Regions from separate parts of the Streptomyces sp. NBC_00029 genome, predicted to be linked through region 1. Evidence: riboswitches for the same ligand, from Rfam matches in the RefSeq annotation. Region 1 holds a riboswitch; the other holds the start of a gene.

Region 1 (7,637 bases):
GGGTGACGGACGGCGCCACTCCGTACGTCTGACGATAGGCGGCGGCGAAGCGGCCCTGGTGGGCGAAGCCCCACCGTCCGGCGACGGCGGCGACGGTCGTGGGGCCGAACGGCTCGGCGGCGCGGAGTTCGGCGTGGGCGCGGGCCAGCCGTACGCGGCGGAGGTGGCCGAGCGGTGTGGTTCCGGCGTGGCGGGTGAAGGCGTACTGGACCGCACGCGGCGTGACCGGTACGGAGGCGGCGATGTCGGCGAGCGTGATGTCGCGGTGGGCGTTGGCCTCGATGAACGAGACGGCCCGGCGCAGGGTGTCGCTGTGTGCGTCGCGCGTGTCCGCCGGGGTGGCCCGGTCGGCCCGGGCGCTGTTCGGCAAGGTCCGGAGCACCGTGGCCGCGAGGTGCTGGACGGCTGTGGACACCAGCAGGTCGTCGCCGTCGCCGTCGCCGTCACCGTCGGCGTACGCGGCGGTGTCGTCGAGGACGTGGTCGCGGAGGTAGGCAACGGCCGCGCCGAGCCGCCGGTTCTCGGCCGGACCGACCGGCCGGGCCCCGGTGATCCGTACGTCCTTCTCCCCCGGCAGTGAGGCGACCCGGTTCAGCAGGCGGGGGTCGAACATCGTGATCGTGTACCGGGCCGCGCGGACCTGCCCCTCGTAGGGCCGGTCGTGGGGGGCGAGGAGGAAGGTCTCGCCGGGACCGTAGATCTCCTCGCGGCCGCCGGTGGTGTCCACGATGCTGCCGCTGTGCATCGTTACCAGGCACACTTTGCCCAGGCAGCCCGCGTCGTAGCCCATCGTGTAGCCGAACGACAGACGGTCCACGCTGAGCCCGCCGACCGCGGTACGGGAGATCCGCGCCCTGGTGTCGGCGGGGCGGCCGCCGATCTGCATGGGGGTGTACGCGGAGGACAGGAAAGCCTCCGTGGCCCCGAGGTCACCGCTCTCGAACAACAGGTGCGTCATCCGAGCCCTCCCTCACCGGTCTGCTCGGCGTGGCCTGCCGACGTCATTCGCCTGTCAGTATGCCGTGGCCCGGGCGGGAGGGGTGGGCCGAGGGGGTGCCCGGCGGGCCCTCACCGGGCGGGAGCGGTACGGGGGTTACAGCCGCCAGTACGCGCCGGCGCGGGAATCGACGTGCACCACGTGGCGTCCGACGCGCACCACGTGATGGTCCTGGCCGGACCAGGAGCCGCAGACGCCGTCGGCGTCGGCGTCGGGCAGAGGGGTCCAGATCTCCAGGAAGGTGGAGCCGTCCGGGTTCGTGCCCCGCTCGACGAGGTTCGCACCGTCCCACCGGAAGGTACCGGCGTCCTCGCCCGGCTCGCCAGTGAGGTGGTGGAAGTGCACCTGGGAGCCGTCGAAGGACGTCGTACCTGCGAAGCCGCGGCTGTCGGCGTAGTACGACCCGGCCTGCAGCCACACCACTTCGCGGTCCTCGGCGAGGGGTCCGCCGTTGCGGCTGATGCCGCGCCGCAGCCAGGCGCCGTGGTCGGGCACGCGGACGCCGGGCACGTCCGGGCCGTCCGGGCCGTCCGGGCCGTCCGGGAGGTCCGGGAGGTCCGGCCGGCGCCCGGCCGGCCCGGGCTCAGGCGCGGTCATCGGCGGCGGGCTCGTCCACGGCCAGGAGCGTCAGCGGCACGTTGCCGCGCACGGCCTGCGAGTACGGGCAGACCGCGTCGGCCCGGTGGAGCAGGGGCTGGAGGTCCGCCGCCCGCCACCCGGGCAGGCCGACGGTGAGGGTCACCGCGAGGCCGTAGCCGGCGGGTGTGTCCGTGGTGCCGAGCTCCACCTCGCAGGCCACCCGCGCGGCGGAGGCGTCCGCCCCGAACTCGGCGGCGACCTCCGCGAGCGCGGAGGTGAAGCAGGCGGCGAAACCGGCCGCGAACAGCTGCTCGGGGTTGGTGGTGCCGGGCACCTTCTTGCGCGGCGGGGCCAGGCGTACGTCCAGGCGTCCGTCGTCCGTGCGGACGGATCCGGTACGGCCCCCCGCGGCGTGTGCGGTCGTCCGGTACAGGCTGCGGGTGCGTGGCACGGTCATGGCGTTCGGCCCATCTTGCTCGACGAGGACACTGCCCGGGTACGGACAGCGGACGGCGCTGCTCGTGCAGCACCTCGCGCGTCGTCGTGCGTAACCGGGTACGGCGCATCTCGTCCGGGGCCTTGGACCGGCCGCCGGACAATCTAGCAACGAGGGCCGCGGTCCGGGGGCACCCCCCGCGGTGAAGTTCCTCACCCGGCCGCCTACCCGCCGGACCTGCGGGCGGCGGGTAGGCGGCCGGGTGGGTGCGTTGTGGCCGCGGCCCGCTTCCTAGACTCGACCCGTGGACGCGATGAGATGCACGTACTGCGATGCCGTCGGCCTGGAGCCGGGTTTTGTCGAGGACACGGGGGAGGGGGCCCGGGGGTACGCGCGCTGGATCGCCGGGCCGCTGGAACGCGGTCTGTTCGGCGGTGCCAAACGGCTGGGCAGGCCCCGGCGGCGCATCGAGGCGTACCGCTGCCCGCGCTGCTCCCACCTGGAGCTCTTTGCGACCGACCCCGTCTGAGGACGTCCTGGCCCGGCGGCGGCCCGGGGGTGGTCCGGGGGTGGGGCCGCGCTCTGCGCGCCCGTACGTGCGCCCGCGCGCCTCCGCACGCCCCCGCGGGAGGGGATGACCGCGGAGGGCCGCCCCCCGACGATGGCCGTCATCACCACGGTCCGGAACAACTCACTCGTCACGGGGGAACGATGGGACGACGCTGGCTGGTCACGGGATGCTCCTCCGGCCTCGGGCACGCGCTGGCCACGGCCGCGGCCCGGGCAGGGGACGAACTGGCTGTCACCGCCCGCAAGACCGCAGACCTGGAGGACCTCGCGGCCGCCTGGCCCGGCCGCATCGTCCCGGTGCCGCTCGAACTGCGGGACGCCGCCTCCTGCGAGGAGGCCGTCCGTAGCGCCGTCGACCGTCTCGGCGGCATCGACATCCTCGTCAACAACGCGGGCATCGGAATGTTCGGTGCGGTCGAGGAGGTCTCGGACACCGAACTGCGCGACCAGTTGGAGACCCTGGTCGTGGGCCCGTGGCGGCTCACCCGGCTCGTCCTGCCGCTGATGCGCGCCCAGGGCCACGGCCACATCGTCAACATCTCCTCCGTGGTCGGCCGGATCGCCTTCCCGGGCCTGGGTGCCTACGTCGCCGGGAAGCACGCCCTGGAAGGCATGAGCCAGACCCTGGCCGTCGAGGCGGCCCCGCACAACATCCGCGTCACGGTGGTGGAGCCGGGGATGTTCGCCACCCGCTACGGCACGTCCATGGCCCAGTCGCAGCGTCGGGTCCCGGCCTACGACGTGACGAACCGCGAGATGCTCGAGGGCGCCCGCGGTCTCGCGGAGAACCCGGAGACCGGGCGCCCCGAGGACTTCGCCGCGCGGGTCCTCGACATCGTCGCGGCCCAGGGACCCACGCCGTTGCGGATCCCCGTCGGCGACGACGCCTACGGCTACCTGGAGCTGGCCGAGGAGGCCTCCCGCGAGGAGTTCGCCGCGGCCCGGATCCTCGCGCAGGGCCCGCTCGTGCCCCAGCTCCCGCCCCCGCCGTCGGTCTGACGGCGGGGGCGGGCGGCCGCAGTCCGTCCCGCCGTCAGCGCGCGTGGTGCTGGATGCCCCGCTGCGGGGGTACCCGGTTCGACCGGGGAGTGCGCGAGCGGCGGTGCCCGGCCCGCTGTCGGCGGCCCGGGAAGGGGTTGCGCCGGACGGTGGCGCTGGGGGCCGCGATCAGAAGTCCGACAACTGCGAGGACCACGACGAGGATGAGCACGGTGCCGAGGGTCATGTTCCTGCCTTCCGTCGGGTATTGACTGCCTGTCACTACTTCTTGTTACCGAATTTCGGGCCGCTAAACACAGAGGGTTACCGGACGTGCCGTCATGGGGGCCTCAGCGGCCCGGGGCGGCACGGATCGTCAGGCCGTGGAGACGGCGCGGACGATGCATTTCCCAGCAGGCCAGGGCCGTGAGGGTGACGGGGGCTCCGAGGATGAACAGGGCCCTGGCGCCCGCCGGGACCTGGGGGTGGGCGCCGGTGATGACGTCCAGGAGGGCCATCCCCCACACCAGGACGCCGGCCAGCACCGGCGGCACCACCTCGTGGAAGTTCGGCGGTACGGAAGACGTGCACGAGGGACAGGACGATGCCGTAGAGGGCGATCCTTCCGGGCGGCCCGACGGCGTTGTAGGTGACCATCAGGCCCACCAGGGTGCCGAGTCCCGGCCCGGTCCGCCACCGCTGGAGCCTGCGGACCGCAGGTCGGTCACGAGGCCCGGGCGCGGGGGACGGTCACGAGGGACGGGCGCGACGGCGGAGCCGACGGGTCTCACCGCCGCCGCGGTACCCGTCGGCCGCCGTTCGGGCCTCGAGCGGCGCGCGAGCGGCTACTTGAGCGCCGAGAACGCCTTGGTGAAGGCCAGCGGTTCCTGGAGGATGGAACTGCACGTCGCATCCGCGTGGTTGACCGCACCGGCCGCGCACTGCTTGTCGCGCGTGGAGGACCACATGGCCAGCCGGCCGATTCCCTTCGACGCCGCGAAGCCCACGAGCTGCGTCGCGTCCTCCACCGTGAAGATCTCGCTCACGACGTCGTTGACGCCGATCATCGGGGTGACGGCCACGGCCTTCCACGCCGCAGCGTCGGAGAGCCCGAGCACGCCCTTGATCTGCGCCTGGGTGGCGGTCGCGGCCGAGATCGCGTACTGCCCCATGTCCCCGCTGTACGCGGGCCCGTAGTCCATCGCCATGATGTTGACCGCGTCGACCCGCACGCCGTTCTTCTTCGCGTCGGCCAGCAGGGCCACGCCCGGCTGGGTCAGGCCCTCGGGCATCACCGGCAGCGTGAAGGCGACGTCCAGACCCGGGTGGGACTTCTGCAGCCGGGCGATGGCCTGCGCGCGGCGGGCGTTGGCCGCGGTGTCGGGCAGGGCGGCGCCCTCGATGTCGAAGTCGACCTTGGTGAGCCGGTAGTGGTCGACGACCTTCCCGTACGCGGCGGTCAGGTCGTCCACGGTGGCGCAGTTCAGGGCCAGTTCGTGCCCGGCGGCCCCGCCGAACGACACCCGTACGTCGCCGCCCCTGGCGCGCAGCGCACCGGTCTGGGCGGCCACCTTGTCGTTCGCGAGATCCGTGACGCCGCCCCACAGCGGTGCGCAGCCGCCGCCGGAGGTGATGAAGGCGAGGTGGAACTCCTTCACGCCGGTCTTCGTCGCGGTGTCGAGCAGGTCGTACGAGGGGTAGAGCGAGGTGTCCACGTACGGGGCGAAGCGCGCGCCGCCGCCACCGGGGGCGGGAGTGGGGACGGGGGCGGTCGCCGTGGGGGAGGGCGACTTGGTCCCGGTGGGCGCGGCGGACGTCGCGGGTGCGGTCGGCGCCGGGCTCGCGGTGACGGTGGGCCGGACGGTGGGGCGTCCGCTGGGCTGGGCCGTGGCGCCCTGGTCCACCGAGCACTTCACCCCGTTGATCAGGCACCCCGTGGGGTCGCCGAGGGTACCGGTGCCGCTGGTGACGAAGCCGACGGTGACGGAGGCCCCGGCGGCCAGCTGCGCGTTCCAGGCGGCGGGCTTCACGGTGACGCGGCTGCCGGAAACGGTGTGGGTGCCGTTCCACAGCGAGTCGATCTTCGTTCCTGCGGGCAGGTCGAACTGGAGGGTCCAGTCCGACTGCGCCCGGCCGGTGCCGTTGGTGATCACGTACTGGCCGGTGTAACCGCCGCTCCAGGAGCTGGACTTGGTGTACACGGCGCCGACGGAGGTCGCCTGCGCCGTACCGGTGAGCGCGAAGGCCGCCCCACCAATCACCGCCGCGGCCACGATCGCGCCCGTGACCTTCGCCGTACGACTCGTCCTGCGCCGGTGCCCGACTGTGCTGCCCATCACGTGCCTGCCTCTGTGTTACTGGGGAGTTGGGGGATCGAGCAGCACGCTAGCCGCACCGAAACGGACATTCGTTCGTTTCTGTATGGCGGCGATGAGCCTTAGGTTCCACTTAAGGTGGAGGTAAGGGCGGGCTACGGAAGCCGGGGGGAAGCCGGGGGAGGGCACGGTTACGGCGCCCGTCGGGGTCGGTGACGGACTAATATCCACCTGCCCGGCCGACCGGGCGCACGGGGCGATTTCGGGGGAAGCATGGCGGAGATGGTGGACACGTCGCTGAGTGTGGGTGTCCTGGCCGTGGCCGGTCCGGCGCTCGTGGTGCGGCTGTTGTCACTGCCGCTGCTCCTGCGCGCCCAGGATGCCGTGCGTGAGCGGGTGTCGGCCGCCCGGGACGGGCGTGCGGCGCCAGGCAGGGCGGCCGTCGTCGGGGAGCTGGCGGTACAGCTCGGCGGCGGCGCCGTCCTGGTGGCGCTGCTGCTGATGCTGCGCCGGTCCCTTCCCGGCCTGGACATGCTGGCGGAACCGGCCGCCTGGGGGCAGGCGTTCCCCCTGGCCATCGAGTTCGGCCTGCCTCTGACGCTGGCCCGGACCTACTTCGTCGGCGGGGCGATCGTCGCCCTAACGCTCTGGCTCCTGCTGTGGTTCCTGACGCAGCGCAACCTGCTGACCGCCGGTGCACCCGCGCAGCCCGGGGCGCCGTCTCCGAATGGCCCGCGGACGGCCGCCCTGCTCGCCCTCCGGGTGGCCGTCGGCGTGTTCGCACCCGTCGGGGTGCTGCTGGCTGCCCTCGTGTTCCAGGCCGTCGCCCTCATCGCCAGCTCCAGGGCCCGGGGGACGGCCCGTGCTGGCGGAGGTCTCCCCGTCACGGTCACGCCCTCGGTCGTGCCTTCGATCGCTCCGTCGGTGACGCCCGCGGCCGCGGCCACAGCCACGGCCCCGCCGCTTGCGCCGCTGACCCCGCTGGTTCCGCCGGCGCCCTCGTTCCCGCCCGCGCGGCAGGTCCCGTACCTTCCGACGCAGGCCGACCGGAGCACCGGAGCGGTGCCGCAGGTCGCCTGTCAGGAGCTGAACCCGAACGAGCCGCGCACGATCGCCGGATACCAGCTGCTCGGCCGGATCGGGGCCGGCGGGATGGGAACGGTGTACCTGGCCCGGCGCGAGGGGGCGGCGACCCAGGTGGCCCTGAAGACGATCCACCCCGAACTCCTGGACCACGCCGAGCTGTTGCTGCGCTTCGAGCGCGAGGTGGAGGTGCTGTCCATGGTGTCCGGCGCCTACACCGCCCGGGTGCTCGACGCCGGGGTGGACGCCGGACGCCCGTACCTGGCCATGGAGTTGCTCGACGGACGGCCCCTCGACGTCCACCTGCGGGAGCAGGGCCCGATCCGCTCCCCGGAGGCGCTGCGCGCCCTGGCCCTCGCGCTGGCCGTGGCGCTCTCCGGTGTGCACAGGCTCGGCCTCGTGCACCGGGACCTCAAGCCCGCCAACATCATGCTCACCACCGCCGGACCGCGCCTGCTCGACTTCGGGATCGCGGCGCTCGTGGACGGCACCCGGCTCACCCGCACCGGCGGCGGACCGGGCACCCTGACCTACATGGCACCGGAGCAGTTCGGCGACGAGCGTGTCGGGACGGCCGCCGACGTGTGGGCGTGGGCCTGCTGCGTGGTGTGCGCGGCCCACGGCACCAGTCCGTTCTCGGCGACGAGCACGGGCGCGGTGATCCGCCGGATCGTGGACA
Region 2 (7,637 bases), 4.4 Mb from region 1:
GCTCCACCAACACCCGCGGCGACCGCGAATCCGTCCGCGGCAAGATCGGCGGCCGCACCCACGAGATCTCCCGCCTGATCGGCCGCTCCCTGCGCGCCGTCATCGACTACAAGGCCCTCGGCGAGAACACCGTCGTCCTGGACTGCGACGTCCTCCAGGCCGACGGCGGCACCCGCACCGCCGCCATCACCGGCGCCTACGTCGCCCTCGCCGACGCCGTCGCCTGGGGCCAGAAGAAGAAGCTGATCAAGGCCGGCCGCAAGCCGCTCACCGGCACCGTCGCCGCCGTCAGCGTCGGCATCGTCGACGGCGTCCCGCTCCTCGACCTCTGCTACGAGGAGGACGTGCGCGCCGAGACCGACATGAACGTGGTCTGCACCGGCGACGGCCGCTTCGTCGAGGTCCAGGGAACCGCCGAGGGCGAGCCCTTCGACCGCAAGGAGCTCAACGCCCTCCTCGACCTCGCGGCCGGCGGCTGCGCGGACCTGGAAGCCATCCAGCTGGGCGCGCTCGAACTGTAGGCGGCAACCGCCGGGCCGTGCCCGGCGTCCAGGAAGGTACGGGCGCACGGTCTCGAAGCCGTGCGCCCGTCCTCGCCGTCGTCACCGACCCAGCCGTCGTCCTCGACACCGACATCGACACCGACACCGTCCAAGTCCTCAGGGGAGAACCGCATGAAGTTCCGCATAGCCGCCGTGGCCGTGGCCGCCGTACTCACCGTCCCGGCCCTGTCCGCGTGCAACGCGATCTCCACGGCGATGGACTGCGCGAACACGGCCGTGGCCATCACGGACGGCGCGAACGACCTCCAGCAGGCGGTCTCCCAGGCGGGCAACAGCCCGCAGGACGCCCAGAACGCGCTCGACCAGATCGAGACGAACCTCAAGAAGATCGGCGACCAGACGGACAACGCCGACCTGGGCAAGGCCATCGACTCGATGAACACGGCCGTCAAGAACGTCCGCACCTCGATCCAGAGCGGCAACACCGCCCCGGACATCCAGCCGGTGGCCGACGCGGCCGGCGAGATCTCCAAGGTCTGCACCCCGGGATAATGGGGGCATGACCCCGACGCCCAGCCGCCTGATCCTGGCCACCCGCAACGCGGGCAAAGTCTCCGAACTCCGCGCGATCCTGTCCGACGCCGGCCTGCCGCACGAGCTGGTCGGTGCGGACGCGTACCCGGAGATCCCGGACGTCAAGGAAACCGGCATCACCTTCGCCGAGAACGCACTCCTCAAGGCCCACGCCCTGGCCCGCGCCACCGGCCTCCCGGCCGTCGCCGACGACTCCGGCCTCTGCGTGGACGTCCTGCACGGCGCCCCCGGCATCTTCTCGGCCCGCTGGGCCGGCACGCACGGCGACGACAAGGCCAACCTGGACCTGCTGCTGGCCCAGCTCGGGGACATCGCCGACGAGAACCGCGGGGCCCACTTCGCGTGCGCGGCCGCCCTGGCCCTCCCGGACGGCACCGAACGCGTCGTCGAGGGCCGCCTCCTGGGCACCCTCCGCCACACCCCCTCCGGCACGGGCGGCTTCGGCTACGACCCGGTCCTCCAGCCGCAGGGCGACACCCGCACGTGCGCGGAGCTGACCCCGGCGGAGAAGAACGCGATCTCCCACCGCGGCCAGGCCTTCCGCGCCCTGGTCCCCTTCATCCGCGCCCTCCTGGGCTGACGCAGTGAGGCCTGGTTCCCGGATGTCGGGAACCAGGCCTCGTCCTGGGTACGCCCGGTCGGATTCGAACCGACATACGTGGCCACCTAAAGACCACCGCTAACCAGGTCGCGTACGGGCGCGAGTCATGGACACTCTACTGCGCACCGTGCCGTGCAGGGGAAGCGGCATCAAGGGTTTCGCCGACCTCCTCTGCACCAGGTGCTGGTGATGGCGTGGCAGTTGGGACACAGCAGGCGCAGGTTCTCCCGACGGTCGTCGCTCCAATCCCCGTTGATGTGGTCGACCTCAAGCGTCATCGGGGCACCCAGCCACTCCGAGGGCGTGCCGCACTCGGCGCAGCGCTCCGGGACCCCTATGTCGTGCATGGCCCTTCGTAGAAGGCGGCTGCGGGTGCGCCGACGTCCCTCGTGCTTCACGAGGATTTCCTCGGCAGACCTGACGGGGCGCTGCGGCTTGCCCCGGTTGTGGGCCTGGCCGAGGAAGTGCGAGGTGTCCAGCCCCGATTCGAGGACCCATGTTCTGAGCGAGGCTCGCCATGGTGCGGTGTCGGGACGTTCGAGACGCCTCAGGGTCTCCGCCCAGGACTGCGAAGCGGCGACGGCGTTCCGCAGCAGCGACTCGTGCGGTTTCTCATGGCGCCGGTAGGGGCGTCGGTCGAAATGGGAGACGTCGATGCCGTAGGCGGAGAAGCGTCGCATGAGGTACTGCTTCAGTCTCTGCGGGAACGGCTCCACGCCGTAGCGGGCGATGACCTCGTCGATGTCCTTGCATCGTGCCGCGGCCTCGGCCAGGAGCTCGGCTGTGTAGTGGGCTCTGCTGGTCATCGGCGGGCCTTGCCTCGACCGCGATACGTGTCCGTCGTCGAATGGCAGTTGGGGCACAGCAGCCGCAAGTTTCCCGGTTGGTTGTTGCGCCAGTCTCCGTCGATGTGGTCCACCTCCAGTGGCAGCGGGTGCCCCCGCCAGCGGGCCTCGACACCGCATCGCGCGCACTGCTCGGGTACGCCCCGCGCCCTGAGCGCCCACTTCAGCTGCTCGCTCTGCGCTCGGCGGGCACGCGGACCGGCCTGCTGGACCAGGAGCGCCTCCGGTGTTCGCCGGATCTTGGGCCGCCCCGCTGGTGAGGGCAACTTGAAGTGCGAGGTGTCGATGCCGAAGGCCTTCACCCGGCGGCTGATGTGGGTGTGGTGGCCGCCCACGACCTCAAGGCCGAGGCGACGCAGGACCTCGCACATGGTCGTCGAGCCGGCCACGGCCTCCGCCAGAACCTCCCTCGTCCACTTCACCCCTTCCGCCTCGAAGTGGGACACGTTCACGCCCAGCTTCCGCATGCGGTCGTGCAGATAGCGCCGCGAGCCGCTCTTCGGGTCGACCCCCAGCTTCTCCAGTGCCTCCGACAGCGTGCGCGACGTACGCGCCGCCTCCGCGAGGCGTTCCTTCGTGTACGGGCTGATCGGCATGCCCGCCCCTCTCCGTGCTCTGTTCGGCCGCGCGTGCGGCTCTCGTACGGAGTAACGCACCGGTTGGCGGACGGTTACGGGCTGTTTCGTCCGATAAGCGGAGCGGCCCGCACCGGTGGGGGTGCGGGCCGCTTCCGTACGGGAGGGCGGGGGTCAGAGGCCCAGGTCCTTGATGATTTTGGCTACGTGGCCCGTGGCCTTGACGTTGTAGAAGGCGTGCTCGACCTTGCCCTGCTCGTCGACGACCACCGTGGAGCGGATGACGCCCGTGACCGTCTTGCCGTACAGCTTCTTCTCGCCGTACGCCCCGTACGCCGTCAGCGTCTCCTTCTCCGGGTCGCTGACCAGGGTGACCTTCAGGTCCTCCTTCTCGCGGAACTTCGCCAGCTTCTCCGGCTTGTCCGGGGACACGCCGATGACGTCGTAGCCGTGGCCCGTCAGGAAGGACAGGTTGTCCGTGAAGTCGCAGGCCTGCTTCGTGCAGCCCGGCGTCAGCGCGGACGGGTAGAAGTACACGATCACCTTGCGGCCCTTGTGGTCGGCGAGCGAGATCTCGTTGCCGTCCGCGTCGGGCAGGGTGAAGGCGGGGGCGGTGTCGCCCGGCTGGAGTCGCTCGCTCATCTTGACTGCTCCTCGGGAGGGGATCGGTATGCCATGAGACTAAGCTGACAGACTGTTCATGGCGGACTACGCCCCACAGGACCACGACGACGGAGGCAGCGCGGTGTCGGAAGCCAGGACCCCCGCACAGATCGAGGCGGACATCGTCCGCCGCCGCGAGCAGCTCGCCGAGACGCTCGACGAGATCGGCGTGCGCATGCACCCGAAGACGATCATCGGGGATGCGAAGGCCCGGGTCGCCTCGACCGTCGACCACACCGCCGGGCGGGCCTTCGCCACGGTGAACCGGATCGTGACGGACCTGCGGGACGGCCTGCGCGACGACGACGGGGCTCCGCGCATCGACCGGATCGTGCCCGTCGCCCTGGTCGCGGTGGGCGTGGTCGGCCTGCTCGTGGTGTCGGCGCGCCGTAGGCGCGGATGACCCTGAGCGGTACGGAGCGGGTACGGACAGGTAGGTTCGGGGCGTGAGCGAGAACACCACCCACGACAAGCTACCCATTCGCATGCTGCACGACCGCGTGCTCGTGAAGTCCGACCTGCCGGAGGGCGAGCGTCGCTCGGGCGGCGGCATCCTGATTCCTGCGACGGCCGCGGTGGGCAAGCGGCTGGCCTGGGCCGAGGTGGTCGCCGTCGGTCAGAACGTCCGGACGGTCGAGCCCGGTGACCGGGTGCTGTACGACCCCGAGGACCGTGCCGAGGTCGAGGTGCGGGGCGCGACGTACGTGCTGATGCGCGAGCGGGACCTGCACGCCGTGGCCGCGGAGCGGCTGGAGGGGTCGGAGGACTCCACCGGGCTGTACCTGTAGCAGGGAAGCAGGGAAGCAGGGAAGCAGGGAAGCAGGGGGAGCAGAGAAGCGGGAAGGGGCTGGTGGCCCAGGTCACCGGCCCTTTTTGCTGCCCTTTGCTACGGTGGGGGAGAACCCCGACGAGACGCGCCGTACCGGGTACGACAAGACGACGCACCCCGTATCGCTCGATGTCTCGGAGGTGCCGTCATGGCATGGGTTCTTCTTCTCGTCGCCGGTCTGCTCGAGGTCGGCTGGTCGATCGGCATGAAGTTCACCGAAGGTTTCACCCGGCTGTGGCCCAGTGTGTTCACGGGCGCCGGGATCGTCGCGAGCATGGTGCTGCTGTCCTACGCCGCGAAGACCCTGCCCATCGGTACGGCGTACGGGGTGTGGGTGGGCATCGGCGCCGCCGGTGCGGCCGTGCTCGGTATGGCGGTGCTGGGTGAGCCCGTCACCGCCGCCCGGATCTTCTTCATCTGTCTGCTGCTGGTCGCCGTGGTGGGGCTGAAGGCGACCTCCGGTCACTGACCGGCCCGCTGGTCGGCCGGCCCGCTATTCGAGGAACGCCGACGGCGGGCGCAGGCCTTCCGCCGGGCCGCCGTCGCTTCCCTCCGTACCTCCCTGGGCGCTGCCCTGTGTGCCTTGTGTGCCCTGTGTGGTGCCGCCCTGGTCGCCGCCCTGGGTGGTGCCCGCGTTGTCCTGGCCTCCGTTGTCCTGGCCCGAGTTCGTGCGGCCGCCGTTGTCCTGGCCGCCCTGGTTCTGGCCGCCGTTGTTCTGTCCGCCCTGGTTGCGGCCGCCCGTCGGGTTCGAGGGCGTGGGCCGGGTCGGGCGTTGCGGAGCGCTGGGTGAGGGTTCGCCCGTCGTTTCCTGCGGCGGTTCGGACTCCGGGCTGGGGGGCGGCGGGGGCTGTGCGGCGCCGGGCTGGAGTTCCAGGTCGAAGTCGACGGGGTCGGTGCCCTCCAGGGCGGTCTTGGTGTAGGCGGCCCAGATCCGGGCGGGGTATCCGCCGCCGCCGATGCGGGACTCGCCGAGGGCGCCGTAGAGGGACTGCAGGGTTCCGGTGTCGGGGTCCTGGCCCATCATCGAGACCACCGTCACCAGCTCCGGGGTGTAGGCCGCGAACCAGGCCGAGCGGTCCAGTTCGCCGGTGCCGGTCTTGCCCGCGGCCGGGTGGCCGGCGGCGAGGGCTGCCGTACCGGTGCCGTTGTCCACGACGCTGACCAGCATGGACGTGGTGGTGTCGGCGGCTTCGCGGCTGATGGCCCGGGTGGGGGTGCGCTCGGGCAGGTTGATGGTGTCGTCGCCCTTGGTGATCTTCTCCACGAGGGTGTAGGGGGTGCGGCGGCCGTGGTCGGCGAGGGTGGCGTACGCCTGGGCCATGTCCAGGACGCTGGCCTGGAGGGTGCCGAGTGCCATGGCCGGGCCGGTCACGAAGTTGGGGGTGTTCTCGGGGATGCCGAGGTCGATGGCGGTCTGTTTGACCTCGGCGGTGCCGACGTCGACGGCCATCTGTGCGTAGACGGCGTTGACGGAGAGGTCGGTGGCGGTGTTGACGGAGATGTTGCCGTAGGAGACCTGGCCCTCGTTCTCGGGGGCGAAGCGGATGCGGCCGCCGACGACCGGGCGTTTGTTGTCGCCGTTGTAGATCGTGTTCGGGGTGATCCGGCGGCCGTCCTGGGTGCGGGAGTCGTTCTCGGAGGCGGCGGCGAAGACGAACGGCTTGAAGGTGGAGGCGACCTGGTAGTCGTGCCGGGTCGCGTTGTTCACGTACTGCTTGGTGTAGTCGATGCCGCCGTACATGGCGACGACCTTGCCGGTGGTGGGTTCGATGGAGACGCCGCCGGTCCGGACCAGCCGGTCCGCCTTGCGCGTCTCGGGTTCGAGTCTGCCGACCATCTGTTCGTCGACGGCGTCGACGAAGGCGGTCTGGCGGCGCTTGTCGATGGTGGACGTGATGCGGTAGCCGCCCTCGGCGAGGGTCTTGTCGTCGAGGATCTTGTTCTCGACGATGTAGTCCTTGATCGCTTCCACGAGGTAGCCGCGCTGGCCGGACAGGCCGGCGGCCGCGCGGGCCTTGCCCGGCTCGGGGAACCGGGTCGTCGCGCGTTCGGCGGCGGGCAGCCAGTCCTTCTTGACCATGCCGTCGAGTACGTAGTTCCAGCGGGCGAGCGCGCGGGGGCGGCTCTGGGGGTGGGAGACGACGTCGAAGGCGCTGGGGGAGTTGAGGAGGGTGGCGAGGTAGGCGCCCTCGGCGGTGGTGAGCCTGCCGACGTCCTTGCCGTAGTAGGCCTGGGCGGCGGCCTGGATGCCGTAGGCGTTGCGGCCGAAGTAGCTGGTGTTCAGATACCCCTCGAGGATGTAGTTCTTCGACTTCTCGCGACCGAGTTTGATCGCGATGAAGAACTCCTTCACCTTGCGCTTGATCGTCTGTTCCTGGCCCAAGTAGTAGTTCTTGACGTACTGCTGAGTGATGGTCGAACCGGACTGGGTGCCCTTGCCGGTCGCGGTGTTCCAGGCGGCACGGATCATGGCCTTGGGATCCACCGCCCGTTCGGAGTAGAAGTCCCGGTCCTCGGCGGCGAGTACGGCCTCCTGCACGGTCCGCGGGATCTGCGAGAGCGGCACGTTGACGCGGTTGACCTCGCCGTCGCGGGCGATCTGGGAGCCGTCGGAGTAGAGGTAGACGTTCGATTGCGCGGTGGCGGCGGCGTTGGCCGGCGGGATGTCGACCAGCAGGTAGCCGGCCACGAGGGCGCCGCCGAGCAGCAGGGCGACCAGCAGGACACCGCCCAGGACCATGCGCCAGGTGGGCAGGAGGCGGCGCCAGCCGGTTCTCTTGCGCCGGTCGTTCTTCCCCGGCCGGCTCTGCCGGGGCCCGGCCCGGTCGTGCGCCCGCGGCTGCGGGACGTCATGCGGTCCGCCGGGCGGGGTGTCGGGGTCGCGAGGGGTCCAGCCAGGGGGTGGTGACTGGTCGCTCATCTCCAGGACTCCTCGACGCCGTTCGAAATATCCACTTCTGTACCTCATGGTGTCTACCCGATGGCCGCTGAATCCGCTCCGGACGGGCATAAATCGGTCGCGTGGCT

The links. Region 1 has a riboswitch for guanidine ahead of OG753_RS37325 (Ohr family peroxiredoxin). Riboswitches for the same ligand answer to the same signal wherever they lie in the genome.
Region 2: another riboswitch for guanidine. It lies ahead of OG753_RS17290 (multidrug efflux SMR transporter); the one in region 1 lies ahead of OG753_RS37325 (Ohr family peroxiredoxin).

Annotation. Positions count from the first base shown of each region.
Region 1 is NZ_CP108292.1:8,116,907-8,124,543, forward strand. Features, by position in the region: gene OG753_RS37315 (helix-turn-helix transcriptional regulator) at 1-958, opposite strand, end outside; gene OG753_RS37320 (hypothetical protein) at 1,094-1,594, opposite strand; gene OG753_RS37325 (Ohr family peroxiredoxin) at 1,581-2,033, opposite strand; guanidine-III (ykkC-III) riboswitch at 2,109-2,171, opposite strand; gene OG753_RS37330 (hypothetical protein) at 2,326-2,541, shown strand; gene OG753_RS37335 (SDR family oxidoreductase) at 2,724-3,581, shown strand; gene OG753_RS37340 (hypothetical protein) at 3,616-3,807, opposite strand; gene OG753_RS37345 (hypothetical protein) at 3,911-4,117, opposite strand; gene OG753_RS37350 (cellulose binding domain-containing protein) at 4,406-5,896, opposite strand; gene OG753_RS37355 (serine/threonine-protein kinase) at 6,158-7,637, shown strand, end outside.
Region 2 is NZ_CP108292.1:3,669,949-3,677,585, reverse strand. Features, by position in the region: gene rph (ribonuclease PH) at 1-521, shown strand, start outside; gene OG753_RS17330 (hypothetical protein) at 675-1,055, shown strand; gene rdgB (RdgB/HAM1 family non-canonical purine NTP pyrophosphatase) at 1,063-1,677, shown strand; tRNA gene OG753_RS17320 (tRNA-Leu) at 1,727-1,799, opposite strand; gene OG753_RS17315 (HNH endonuclease) at 1,848-2,504, opposite strand; gene OG753_RS17310 (HNH endonuclease signature motif containing protein) at 2,501-3,139, opposite strand; gene bcp (thioredoxin-dependent thiol peroxidase) at 3,293-3,760, opposite strand; gene OG753_RS17300 (DUF3618 domain-containing protein) at 3,864-4,184, shown strand; gene OG753_RS17295 (co-chaperone GroES) at 4,228-4,569, shown strand; guanidine-III (ykkC-III) riboswitch at 4,656-4,727, shown strand; gene OG753_RS17290 (multidrug efflux SMR transporter) at 4,759-5,079, shown strand; gene OG753_RS17285 (transglycosylase domain-containing protein) at 5,104-7,530, opposite strand.